3 regions of the Erwinia persicina genome follow, and region 3 is predicted to be linked to each of the others. Evidence: predicted binding sites of a transcription regulator. Region 3 holds the regulator's gene; each other region holds the start of a gene.
The links. Region 3 encodes LexA, which represses DNA repair genes until DNA is damaged. Its sites were predicted from a motif close to TNCTGTATGTACATACAGNA; they were not measured.
Positions count from the first base shown of each region.

Region 1: a site for LexA is predicted at 2,088-2,107, ahead of dinG (ATP-dependent DNA helicase DinG). Genes of this name have one in related genera too.
Region 2: a site for LexA is predicted at 1,654-1,673, ahead of dinB (DNA polymerase IV). Genes of this name have one in related genera too.

Region 1 covers NZ_CP082141.1:3,195,787-3,200,237, forward strand. The annotation lists gene dinG (ATP-dependent DNA helicase DinG) at 1-2,064, opposite strand, end outside; gene K6L24_RS14620 (GNAT family N-acetyltransferase) at 2,203-2,733, opposite strand; gene K6L24_RS14625 (helix-turn-helix domain-containing protein) at 2,730-3,293, opposite strand; gene K6L24_RS14630 (MerR family transcriptional regulator) at 3,444-4,175, shown strand; gene K6L24_RS14635 (nuclear transport factor 2 family protein) at 4,186-4,451, shown strand, end outside.
Region 2 covers NZ_CP082141.1:3,638,747-3,643,197, reverse strand. The annotation lists gene K6L24_RS16875 (class II glutamine amidotransferase) at 2-769, shown strand; gene dpaA (peptidoglycan meso-diaminopimelic acid protein amidase) at 740-1,474, opposite strand; gene dinB (DNA polymerase IV) at 1,688-2,743, shown strand; gene pepD (beta-Ala-His dipeptidase) at 2,834-4,291, opposite strand.
Region 3 covers NZ_CP082141.1:4,297,135-4,301,585, reverse strand. The annotation lists gene plsB (glycerol-3-phosphate 1-O-acyltransferase PlsB) at 1-1,044, opposite strand, end outside; gene K6L24_RS19875 (diacylglycerol kinase) at 1,172-1,540, shown strand; gene lexA (transcriptional repressor LexA) at 1,647-2,255, shown strand; gene dinF (MATE family efflux transporter DinF) at 2,342-3,664, shown strand; gene K6L24_RS19860 (CsbD family protein) at 3,879-4,088, shown strand; gene zur (zinc uptake transcriptional repressor Zur) at 4,197-4,451, opposite strand, start outside.

The DNA.
Region 1 (4,451 bases), 1.1 Mb from region 3:
CGGTAGCGCCCCCAGCAGACGTGCGCCATAGCTTTTGCTGATCAGCCGGCGGTCATAAATCACAATCTCGCCGAAACAGTCATGGCTGCGGATCAGCCTGCCCACCTGTTGGATCAGGTTAAACGAGGCACTGGGCAGACTTTGCACTTCAAACGGATAGCGCTTCAGGCTTTTCAACCACTCGCCCTCCGTCAAAATAACCGGACTGTCTATCGGGGGGAAAGCAATTTTATGAATATGCACCTGGGAAAGCAGATCACCCTTCAGATCCAGCCCTTCTGCGAAGGACTGTAGCCCCACCAGCACGCTGGTCTCCCCCTGCTCCACGCGTTTGCGGTGCAGCGCCACCAGCGCAGGCCGGGGTTTATCCCCCTGCACCAGCATCATCAGCCTCAGCTCGGGCAGGTAGGCGAGAAACTGATGCATGGCGCGACCACTGGCGAACAGCACCAGAATACCTTTATGGGCGGCCAGCTTAATCTGATGACGGAAAAAGTGCGCCATTTCAGCAAGATGCATCACTTCATTGGCCAGCATCGGCTCATATTTCATCTGCGGGATAATCAGCGTCCCCTGCGTCACGTGATTAAACGGGGAGTCGAGTGCGACAAAGCGGTCACCCTGTTTTTCACTCAGCCCGGACATCTCCTGCAGGCGCTGAAAACTGTTGAGGGAACGCAGCGTGGCCGACGTCACCACCACGTGAGGGATCTTACGCCACAGTAATTTTTCCAGCTGTTCACTGACGCGGATGCCGGCACAGTGAAAAAGCAGATGTGCCGAACCGTCACGTACTTCCCGCGTCACCCATTTGGATACCGGCGCACCGGAGGCCTGCTCCATCGCTGCCAGCCGCCACAGCTTGCTGGTCGCTTCAAACCAGCCCAGAGCACGGCTCATCTGAATCAGTGTGCGGTGCAGACGCACCACGTCAAACTGCCCGCTCTTCTCGCTGAGGTCATTCATCATCCCTTCCGCCAGCCCGCGCAGCGCATCGCTGAGTTTAAACAGCCGGGCGCAGATCGTCAGGATCTCGTCGGGAAGTCGCCCCATCTCAAAGCGATACTCCCCTTCCTGGCTGTCCGGCGGCAGATACAGCCCCAGGATCTGCGACAGCATCTGCAACTGTTCGCGCACCTCTTCGCAGTGCGCTTTCAGTTTATCGGGGTGGCTGAGAGACGGCGGCCGCTTGGGGCGGAACTGCGCCAGGCACTGCTCCACCAGACGGCAAAACAGATCGAGCTGCAGCTGGGTCCAGCCCGGCGTAATATCACCGCTCATCTCCAGGGCATCGCGCGCCACATCCGGCAGGTGATGGCCTTCATCCAGTACCAGCAGCAGATTTTTCGGCGGGGGCAGTACGGATTCGGTCTCCAGCGCGGCCATCACGAGGGCATGGTTGGCCACCACCACATCAGCATCTTCAATTTCGCGGCGGGCCACATAGAACGGGCATTCACGGAACCAGTTGCAGTTGCTGCCGAGGCAGTTGGCTTTATCGGTGCTGAGGCGCTGCCAGAGGGAGTCTTCGATATTTTCCGCACAGTGATCGCGCAGCCCATCCCACTGGTAGCGTTTCAGGGATTTTTCCAGTTCGGTGCAGATCGCCCGCTCATCCTTGCTGGCGGTCATATCGTCATCAAGGAACAGCAGCAGATCGCCCTGATTTTCTTCATCCGTGGCCAGGGCGGAGAGATTGCGCGGGCAGACGTAGCGTCCACGGCCAAAAGCAGCCGTAAATTTCAGATCGGGAATAATTTTCTTCAGCAGCGGCAAATCTTTGCTGAAAATCTGATCCTGCAGCGCCACGTTAGCCGTGCTGACCACCAGTGGTTTTTCTTCGGCGCGGCTGACGGCAATGCCGGGGATCAGGTAGGAGAGCGTTTTCCCCACGCCAGTGGGGGCTTCAATGGCCAGATGACGTCCGTCATCTCCCGACAGCGTTTTAGCCACCTCAGCAATCATCTGACGCTGAGGTGCGCGCGGAATAAAATCGGGGACCTGCTGCTGCAGGGCTTTATACCACCCGGCAATTTGCGTTTTTAACGCGACAGTTAACGCCATGACAACCACTTCCAGCTAAACAAGCCTGTATTTTTACACAGTATGGCGGCGGCGTCAGCCTGCAAACGTTAATCTTGCAGGAGCGCCTGCTGTTTCAGCAGGTCATCCCGTGCCGGACAGGGCTTCCCCCCGCGCACTTTAAATCCCCTTCCCCGGGATCTTAAACATCACCGTGGTTGCCTCCATCACCCCGGCGGTGGATCGGGCATAGTCGGGGATCTGCCCCGCCGCCCGCCACCCCAGCGAGCCGTACAGCATTTCAGCCACGTCACCGCTGCGGGTATCCAACACCAGCAGGCTGCGGCCGAGTTCAGCAGCGCGTGCCTCCGCCTGCTGCATCAGCGCGCGGGCAATGCCGCTGCGACGCGCCTCAGGGTGAACCAGCAGTTTGCACACCTCGGCGCGGTGGGCGCCGTTGGCGGGCATGGCCAGCGTCAGCATCACCGTACCGACAATCCGCCCTTCCCGCCGGGCGACCAGCAGCTGTTTATCCCCGCAGGCCAGGCTCAGAACCGCATCAAGCCAGAAACGGTTAAACTGCTGCGAGTCGCGATCGACAAAACCGATACTCGCGCCTTCGGCCACGCAGCCATCCAGCACATCACACAGCGCCGCGATCTCCTGTCGGGCCTGTGCCGCGTCCAGCCACTGATAACTGATAGTTTTCATGGGCGAGCCACCACCAGCGCGTAATGCGCCCCGGCAGGCTCAGGCGCATGAAAAGTGCTACGCCCAAACAGATGAAAGCGCAGGCAGTCGCCCTGTTCCAGTCGCCACAATTGCCCCTCCATATGAAATTCCAGCACCCCTTCCAGTATCCAGATATGTTGTTCCAGCCCGGACAGCGGGGGAATGTCGTAATCAATGCGCGCACCGCCCTGCAGTCTGGCATCTATCAGCTCGGCATGAAACGTCTGAGCGGGGGGAGAGATCGACCGGCGCTCATAACCATTTTCCACATCGCGCCAGACGTTTTGTTGATGTGGCCGCAAAAGCTGTACAGCGTCCTGTTCCACTTCACTCAGCAGCCGTGACATGGTCAGCCCGTAAGCATGACACAGACGGTTAAGCAATGACGCGGTGGGACTGGTCTCAGAACGTTCGATGCGGGATAGCGAAGCGCGGCTGATCCCGGTAAGCTCGGCCAGTGTTTCCAGCGACCAACCTTTTTCCAGGCGCAGGTCTGCAAGGCGTTGTGCCAGACGTTGTTCCGTTGGGGTATATTCCATCTTATTTTCTCATATATGGGAATAAATCTCTTAAACGAGATATAACAGGCCATTTCCACTATTTCAACTTGTACAATAAATAATACTTTGTACAACCTGATAATATTGGTTAGGCTGATAACAGGTCTGACAGTCAGTAAGAGGTAATTCATGGCACTGTACAGTATCGGAGACGTCGCAGAGCGCTGCGGCATCAATCCGGTAACGCTGCGCGCATGGCAGCGTCGCTATGGTCTGCTTAAGCCACAGCGTACAGAAGGAGGTCATCGTCTGTTCGATGAAGACGATGTGGCGCGCATTGAAGAAATTAAACGCTGGATTGAGAGCGGCGTGCCGGTCGGCAAGGTGAAGGCCCTGATCGAAGGCGAAAACATTAATACGGATGATGGATGGGCGGCCATTCAGGAAGAGATGCTGATCGTTGTCCGCCAGGTACGCCCGTCTAAATTACGGGTAAAAATTGCCGCCATAGGAAAAGATAATCCGGCCGAAATGCTGATCGACAACGTATTCGTACCGATTCGTCAGCGACTGGGGTTAGATCAAAACACTGCCAGAGCGATGTGTAGTTTATTAGATGGCGCGTTAATTGATTACATTGCCTTCTGTTTAACCGGCTCACGTAAAAAAGCGGGTAAAGATGCCCTGCTGATCGGCTGGGGGATCGCTGACCGCACGCGGCTGTGGATGGAGGCCTGGCGGCTTTCTCAGCAAGGCTGGCGTATCGACGTACTGGCAGAACCGCTGGAGTCGCCGCGTCCCGAGCTGTTCCCCGGACAGCATATTTTTGTCTTCACCGAGAAAGCCCTGACCAAACGCCAGCAGGAGCAGTTAACCCAGTGGCAGGCTCAGGGATTCTCGATTACCGCACACGGCCAGTGAGGGATCCGGTATGACGCAGCAGATCGCACTTCAGCAGTTAGTGACGTTTTATCAGACCCTGGACAGCACGCGTCTGACGATGCTGGCAGAGATATACCATCCGGATGTCCGTCTGAGCGATCCGGTCGGTGAGCACCAGGGCCTGGCCGTCGTTGAGCAGTACTTTGCCAGCCTGCTGAAGAATATGCGTTACTGCCGTTTTGTCGTCACGCTGACCCGCGAGTTTGACAGCGATGCGCTGCTACTGTGGCGTATGGAGTACGCGCATCCCTCGTT
Region 2 (4,451 bases), 660 kb from region 3:
TGTGTGCGAACTATTAGGGATGAGCGCAAATGTCCCGACGGATATCTGTTTTAGCTTTACCGGGCTGGTTCAGCGCGGTGGCGGGACGGGGCCGCATAAAGACGGCTGGGGTATCACCTTCTATGAAGGGAAAGGGTGCCGCACCTTTAAAGATCCACAGCCCAGCTTTCAGTCACCGATTGCCCGTCTGGTGCAGGACTACCCAATCAAATCCTGTTCAGTCGTCGCGCATATCCGGCAGGCGAACCGGGGCGAGGTGTCGCTGGAAAACACCCATCCGTTTACCCGGGAACTGTGGGGGCGTAACTGGACTTACGCGCACAACGGCCAGCTTAAAGGCTATAAAAACCTGGATACCGGTCCGTACCGTCCCATTGGCGAAACGGACAGTGAGTTAGCATTTTGCTGGCTGCTGCATAAGCTGACCACCCGTTATCCCCGCACGCCGGGTAACTGGCCGGCGGTATTCCGCTATATTGCGGAGCTGGCAGGAGAGATGCGTGAAAAAGGGGTGTTTAACATGTTGCTGTCAGACGGGCGGTATCTGATGGCATTCTGCTCGACCAATCTGTTCTGGATCACCCGGCGTGCGCCGTTCGGCAAGGCCAAGCTGCTGGATCAGGACGTGGAAATTGATTTTCAGAAGCAGACCACGCCAGATGATGTGGTCACAGTCGTTGCCACTCAGCCGCTGACGGCGAATGAAACCTGGCACAAGATTGAGCCAGGTGAATGGGCACTATTTTGCCTGGGTGAGCGCCAGGGCTGATTCCGGTGCGCCAGGGCTGGCCATCATCGGGCTGCCCATGACGTACTTGCCGGCACTGACGCTGACCGACGGCGGCTGTTTCGTCTGCACGAACTGGGCGTAACCTGGCTGCAGCTGCTTCCAGAAATTGATGTAGGTAGAGTACCGGTGGCGCTGCATATTGCTTTCCGTCATGCGGAACGGATAGATGCTGACCTCTACACGGGGCTGGCCGTTGCGTAGCGCCGCTTCCACGTAATGATAAATCTCATCCATATAGGCGTCGGTCATGGCGTAGCAGCCTACAGATACGCAGTTGCCATGGATCATCAGGTATTTACCCTGATAGCCCTGCTGACGATCGTATTCATTCGGGAACCCGACGTTGATCGCGCGGTAAAAGCGGCTGTCAGGTTTCAGCTGTGAAAGCCCTACGCTGTAAAACCCTTCCGGACTTTTGAAGTCGCCCTGAACACGCTTTGGCCCAAGACCACCGGAAAAATTACAGATGCGGTAACTGTTCAGCAGGCGGTATTCGTTACCGATCTTGCCGTAAAGTTCCAGCGTGCGCTCTTCTTTAAAGATTTGCAGGTACACGGGGGTGCCAATTAATTGTTTCTTTAACTCTTTGCTTACCGGGGCCAGGGGTGTAACCGAATCCGGTACGCTGGCAAAGACAACGGCTGGCAGAAAAATCATCGCAAACAGCAGTGCGATTTTGCCCATTCTGGTTCCCTTGAAATGTAGGGGTTGGAAGCAACGCCGGAGGCGTCTGTTGACGTGCAATCTCGGACAATTCCGCTATCGCTGCGTCACCTTAGCATTGTCTATTTTTTTATCAAGACAGGGAAGAACAAAAACCTTTTTTTATGCGTGTTTTGCTCTGCATTGAACTCTGATAATTTAACTGTATACTTATCCAGTATTGTCGGAGGGGTTATGCGTAAAATTATTCACGTGGATATGGACTGCTTTTTTGCCGCCGTTGAAATGCGCGATAATCCCAGTCTGCGCGACATTCCGATCGCCATCGGCGGCAGCGAAAAGCAGCGCGGCGTGATCAGCACTGCCAACTATCCGGCGCGAAAATATGGCGTACACAGCGCCATGTCGACGGCGATGGCGCTGAAGCTGTGTCCGCATCTGACGGTGGTGCGCGGCCGTTATGATGCCTATAAAGAAGCCAGCACCCATATCCGTGACATATTCTCCCGCTATACCTCTCTGATTGAACCGCTCTCGCTGGATGAAGCCTATCTGGATGTCACCGACAGCCCGCACTGCCAGGGTTCCGCTACGCTGATTGCGCGTGAAATCCGGGACACCATTCAGCAGGAACTGAACCTTACTGCATCTGCCGGCGTGGCTCCGATTAAATTTCTGGCCAAAATCGCCTCCGATATCAATAAGCCCAATGGCCAGTTTGTGATCACGCCGCCCGAGATGTCCGATTTCCTGCTTGGCCTGCCGCTGTCGAAGATCCCCGGCGTGGGAAAAGTGACGGCGCGAAAGCTGGAAGAGCTGGGGCTGACCACCTGCGCAGATGTGCAGAAAACCGACCTGGCCAGGCTGCTGAAGCGTTTTGGTAAGTTTGGCCGCGTGCTGTGGGAGCGCTGTAACGGCATCGACGACCGTGAAGTGATTACCTCACGTGAACGGAAATCGCTGGGTGTCGAGCGGACGCTGTCGGAGGACATCCATCAGTGGGATGACTGCCTGGCGATCATCGACCTGTTGTACGACGAGCTGGCGCGGCGGCTGGATAAAATCAAACCGGATCGTCAGATTGCCCGTCAGGGCGTCAAACTCAAGTTTGACGATTTCCAGCAGACGACCCAGGAACATGTCTGGCAGGTACTGAATAAAGACGATTTAATTGAGATTGCGCGGAAAAGCTGGGACGAGCGTCGCGCAGGTCGCGGCGTCAGGCTGGTGGGATTGCATGTCACGCTGCTCGATCCCCAGTTGGAAAGGCAGTTGTTGTTAGGGCTGTAAACGTGCCACAGGAATCGATCGAAAAAATGGCTGGCCGGGCAGAGAAAGGCAGGGCGGACCTCCTTTCCGGTCCGCCCGTCATACCTGATATTACTTCGCCGGGATCGCTTTCAGCAGCGCGGTCAGCAACTGCCAGTAAAGCCCGACGCTGGCAATATGTACCTGCTCATCCGGGGAGTGAGGGCCGGTGATGGTCGGTCCAATCGAGACCATATCCATCTGCGGATAGGGCTCTTTAAACAGACCGCACTCCAGACCCGCGTGGATAACCTGAATGTTCGGGGTTTTGTCGAACAGTTTTTCATAGGTTTCACGCACCAGCGCCATGACCGGCGAACTGGCATCCGGCTGCCATCCCGGGTAGCTGCCTTTGGCAAGGGTTTTCGCCCCGGCCAGCTGGCCCAGTGCGGTGAGCATTTCCACCACATACTCTTTACCGCTGTCGATCAGGGAGCGGATCAGGCAGTTAATTTTTGCTTCATTGCCTTCAAATGTCACCACGCCCACATTGAGGGAGGTTTCTACCACCCCTTTCATGACATCAGACTGACGGATCACCCCGTTCGGAGTGCTGTTCAGCAGGGCGATAAAGCGGTCACGGCTGGTGTTGTCCAGCACCTGAGGGGCCTGCGCCAGGTCTTCCACCGCGACGGCGATATTTTTTTCTTTCAGGCCCAGCTCATTTTGCAGTGTCAGCAGATAGCCTGCCGCCAGGGACTTTAGCTTGTCGAGGCCGGCAGGCGAAACCGCCAGCGTGGCAAACGCCTCACGCGGAATCGCGTTGCGCAGCGTACCACCGGCAAAGTCAACCAGACGCAGGTCGAGTTCTTGCGCATGTGTAAACAGGAAGCGCGCCAGCAGCTTATTCGCGTTACCGAGACCGACATGAATATCACAGCCGGAATGTCCACCTTTCAGGCCTTTCAGCGTCAGTTTGACCGTCTGGTAGTCTGCCGGAACCGCTTCATAGGTCAGCGGCAGGGTGCTGGTAAAGTCAATCCCACCCGCACAGCCCATGTAGATCTCACCTTCCTCTTCGGAGTCGGTGTTGATCAATATATCGGCCTGCAGCCAGCCGGCCTGCAAGCCGAATGCACCCGCCATACCGGTTTCTTCGGTCATGGTCAGCAGCACTTCCAGCGGGCCATGCTCCAGGCTGTTATCAGCCAGTACCGCCAGTGTTGAAGCCATGCCAATACCATTATCGGCACCCAGCGTGGTGCCCCGCGCTTTCACCCACTCGCCATCTATCCACGGCTGAATCGGATCTTTCGTAAAGTCATGCACCGTATCGTTATTTTTCTGCGGCACCATATCCAGGTGCGCCTGCAGGGCAACGGGCTTACGGTTTTCATAACCCGGCGTAGCCGGTTTACGGATCAGGATGTTACCCACCTGGTCGCGCTCATTCCATAAACCCTGCTCCGTCGCCCAGGCGATGATATGGGCTGCTAACTCTTCTTCGTGATAAGAAGGGTGGGGAATGGAGCAGATTTTGGCAAAAATATCCCACAGTGGTTGTGGGGATAATTGAGACAATTCAGACACGATAACTCTCCTGTGTCAGCATCACCGCGCTGCCGTGCTGGCAGGGGGGATGCCTTGATATCGGTTGGGAAAACTCCCGCCAGCGAATCTGACGCGATGGCAAAAGAATATCACCGATTTCTGGCTCATGCTCACGCTGCCCCAGGAAAAATGGGCTGAC
Region 3 (4,451 bases):
CAGGCGGCGGAAGATCGGGCCGGCAGGCCAGAAGTTCAGATTGATGCCGGCTGCGATATGCGGCGGCACCAGTCCCTGGTGATAAAGCACGTAGGAGAGAAGCAGGTAATCCATGTGGCTGCGGTGACAGGGAACATAGACAATTTCATGCCCGTCCTGCGCCAGCTGGCGCACGCGTTCACCGCCGTTAACATTAATTCCCTGGTATAATTTGCTCCAGGTCCAGCCCATAATGCGGTCGGTCAGGCGAATCGCTTCGTAAGAGAAGTCAGCGGCGATCTCTTCCATCAGCTCAACGGCATTCTGCTGGGCTTTTTCATGGGAGATCTTTTTGCTGCGTGCCTCATCCTCTACCGCTTTGGCGATAGCCTTGGACTGCAGCAGCTTGTTGAACAGATCCTGACGCACCGGCAGGCGTGGGCCGACGGCGGCCAGACGCTGGCGGGCGAAGTGCATCCTGGCGACGCGTGCCAGCTTCTGGGCAATGATTTTATCGGTGCCGTGTTCAGTCGCCATATGGCGCAGAGATACCATCGGCGAGAAGCGCACGAAGCTGTCGCGGCCCAGCCAGAGCACCGCAAAGAATTTCTGAATGCCGTTCAGCATTCGCAGGTGCGGCTGATCGTCACCCTGAACTTCGCGGCCAGGGGCACGGCCAAACATCACCGATACCGGCACCATCTGCACATCCAGTTCGGGATGATTACGGTGCAGGTCGAGATATTCGTGGAACAGCTTGACCGACTGCAGATTCGGCACAAAATACGGGAAAACGCGTGGGCCATCATGGATAAACACATGGCGGGGCAGAACTGTGCCGTCAATCTCCAGCGGTTCCAGGGGATCGGGAAGGTCCTGTTTGCGACACTGCTCACGCAGGGCAAGGAGATCCGCCTTTGAATCATAAGGCAGCACATACATAATAGGGCGCGACGTATCAAGCCCGAGTTCGGCAACCGGTTCAGCCGGGATTGCCTTACTTTTTACCAGTAATTTAACTGGCAGATTCAATAAGTTATAATATAAATTACGCCAACCTGACATAGATAACATGAAGCCTCTTGTTAGCAAAGCGCCGCAAGCATACCAGAAAGCGCCAACAGAATCTGTGGTGTTGAAAAACCTGTAGTTCCACTCATTGACGTTAAACTTCTCAAAGGGTTCCCTGATTATGGCAAATAATGTCACTGGACTGACACGAATCATAAAAGCGGCTGGCTACTCGTGGAAAGGCATCCGCGCGGCATGGCAGCATGAAGCGGCCTTTCGCCAGGAAGCCGTGGCGGCCATTATCGCTATTGCCATCGCCGTCTGGCTGGACGTCGATGCGGTTACCCGGGTGTTGCTGATAGGGTCGGTGGTGATGGTGATTATTGTGGAAATCCTCAACAGCGCCATCGAAGCCGTCGTTGACCGTATCGGCAGTGAAATTCATCCGCTGGCCGGGCGGGCGAAAGATATGGGGTCAGCGGCGGTGCTGTTGGCTATCTTGCTGGCAATGTTTGTCTGGATCATGCTGTTAGTGCCGCATTTGCGATGAGTTTTCCAAAAATCGCCACAAACGGTATTTCGCCCAACTTTAGGTTTTCAATGTCTAAATACCTGTATATACTCACAGTCGACTGTATAAACAACCAGGGGGCGGGATGAAAGCACTAACGGCAAGGCAGCAGCAGGTCTATGACCTGATTCGCGACCACATTAATCAAACCGGCATGCCACCAACGCGCGCGGAGATTGCTGCGCAGCTCGGTTTCCGTTCCCCGAATGCGGCTGAAGAACACCTGAAGGCGTTAGCGCGTAAGGGCGTAATTGAGATCGTATCCGGCGCTTCGCGCGGTATTCGCCTGATGATGGAAGAAGAAGACGGTCTTCCACTGATTGGTCGCGTGGCAGCAGGTGAACCTTTGCTGGCAGAACAGCATATTGAAGGCCACTATAAGGTTGACCCTGACCTCTTTAAACCCGGCGCAGACTTCCTGCTGCGTGTTAGCGGAATGTCGATGAAAGACATCGGTATTATGGACGGCGACCTGTTAGCCGTGCATAAAACGGAAGATGTGCGTAATGGCCAGGTCGTGGTGGCGCGCATTGACGACGAAGTGACGGTAAAACGCCTGAAAAGGCAGGGGAATACGGTGCAGCTGCTGCCCGAAAACCCGGATTTCAAACCGATCATCGTTGACCTGCGTCAGCAGACACTGACGATTGAAGGCCTGGCTGTCGGTGTGATCCGCAACGGCAACTGGCTGTAACCGGTACTTCACTCCCCGCTAAATGCTGTGTGCTGCTTAAGCGGCGCGCAGCATCGTCAGTGAGGGTTTTCCGCTGATGGACTCTGATGACACTGCTGACCCCCGCAGATAAAAGCCTCTGGCGGCTCGCGCTGCCGATGATCCTCTCTAATATCACCGTGCCTCTGCTAGGCCTGGTCGATACGGCCGTGATTGGCCATCTGGACAGCCCCACTTATCTGGGCGGTGTCGCGATTGGCACGACCATTACCAGTTTCCTGTTTATGCTGTTGCTGTTTTTACGCATGAGCACCACCGGGCTGACGGCACAGGCCTTTGGCGCTAACGATAAACAGGCCCTGGCGCGTGCGCTGATGCAGCCGCTGCTGCTGGCCGTTTCTGCCGGGCTGCTGTTTATTGTCCTGAAGCAGCCGATCACGCATCTGGCGCTGGGGATAACGGGCGGCAGTGACGACGTCCTGCATCAGGCCGCACTGTTTATGCAGATACGCTGGCTCAGTGCGCCGGCGACGCTGGCAAATCTGGTGCTGCTGGGCTGGCTGCTTGGTGTGCAGTATGCCCGGGCACCGGTCATCCTGCTGGTCGTCGGTAATCTGGTGAATATCGTGCTCGACCTCTGGTTTGTCATCGGGCTGAAGTGGGGCGTGCAGGGGGCCGCAGCGGCAACGGTAATCGCGGAATACACCAGTCTGATCGTCGGCCTGCTGCTGGTATGGCGGGTTATGGTGATGCGGGGCCTGTCACTGCGTCTGATGTTAAGGGCCTGGCGGGGAGATGTGTCGCGACTGCTGCGTCTGAACCGCGACATCATGCTGCGTTCGCTCCTGTTGCAGATCTGCTTCGCCTCGCTGACCCTCGTTGGCGCGCGCCTGGGTAATGACATCGTGGCGGTCAATGCCGTACTGCTGATGTTTCTTACCTTCACCGCCTACGCGCTGGACGGCTTTGCCTATGCGGTGGAGGCCTGTTCCGGTGAAGCGTATGGTGCACGCAACAGCCAGCAGTTACTGAGCGTGTGGCACGCTGCCTGCCGTCAGTCTCTGGTCGTTGCGCTGGGGTTCTCCCTGCTTTATGCCCTGGCGGGTGAGCACATTGTTGCGCTACTGACCTCCCTTGAACCGCTGCGCCAGCTTGCCGACCAGTATTTATGGTGGCAGGTGTTGATGCCACTGGCGGGAGTAGGCTGCTATCTGCTGGATGGAATGTTTATTGGCGCGACCCGCGCCAGCGAGATGCGTAACAGTATGGCCGTCGCCGCGCTGGGTTTCGGACTGACGCTGTGCAGCGTCCCCTGGCTGGGCAATCACGGCCTGTGGCTGGCGATTACGTTATTTCTCCTACTGCGCGGCGTGACGCTGTGGGCGATCTGGCGGCGGCACTGGCGTCACGGCACATGGTTTATTCCCTGAAACATTTACTTACGTAAGTACCGCTTCGCTAGCTCGCTGATTTGGCTGTTTTTTTAGGGTGTTTAACACCAATAGCCAGGGCGTTAACGGCTCAGGTGCGATTTCTCTACTACAATTATCTCTGTGTCAGGCAATTAACCAGATAATTATCTGGCTAATCGGCCCAACTCCAGGCTGTTAAAGCTGTTTTAACCCAAGGTAGAGGAATCACATTATGAATAAAGACGAAGCCGGCGGTAACTGGAAACAGTTGAAAGGTAAAGTGAAAGAACAATGGGGTAAGCTGACTGACGATGACCTGACCGTGGTTGAAGGTAAACGCGATCAGTTAGTGGGTAAAATTCAGGAGCGTTACGGCTATCAAAAAGATCAGGCCGAAAAAGAACTGAAAGACTGGGAAACACGTAACGACCATCGCTGGTAACACAGCGGGACGTTAAGCTCCAGGCTCCTACCCGGCACAAGGATTGTGCCAACCCTTTTACCAAAGCTCTCGCCCCGTTATTCCCGTACTCTCCTTCACATTGCTACGCTAGCGTCCGCGCTTTTTTCCCTGCACGGTATGATCGTGCTGGCACGCATCCGGATGGGTGCAGGCTTCGATTTCCCCACATTGCTGACAGAAACCATGTGCTTCTATGACGCTGTGAGCCAGGGTAAAACCGGTTTTCAGGGCCAGCAATTTCAAGATATCTTCCACCCCATCGGCGTGCTGTTCAGCCACTGAACCACAGCGATCGCAGATCAGCATCGCAGAAGTGTGCGAGGGTTCTTCAAAATGATGGCA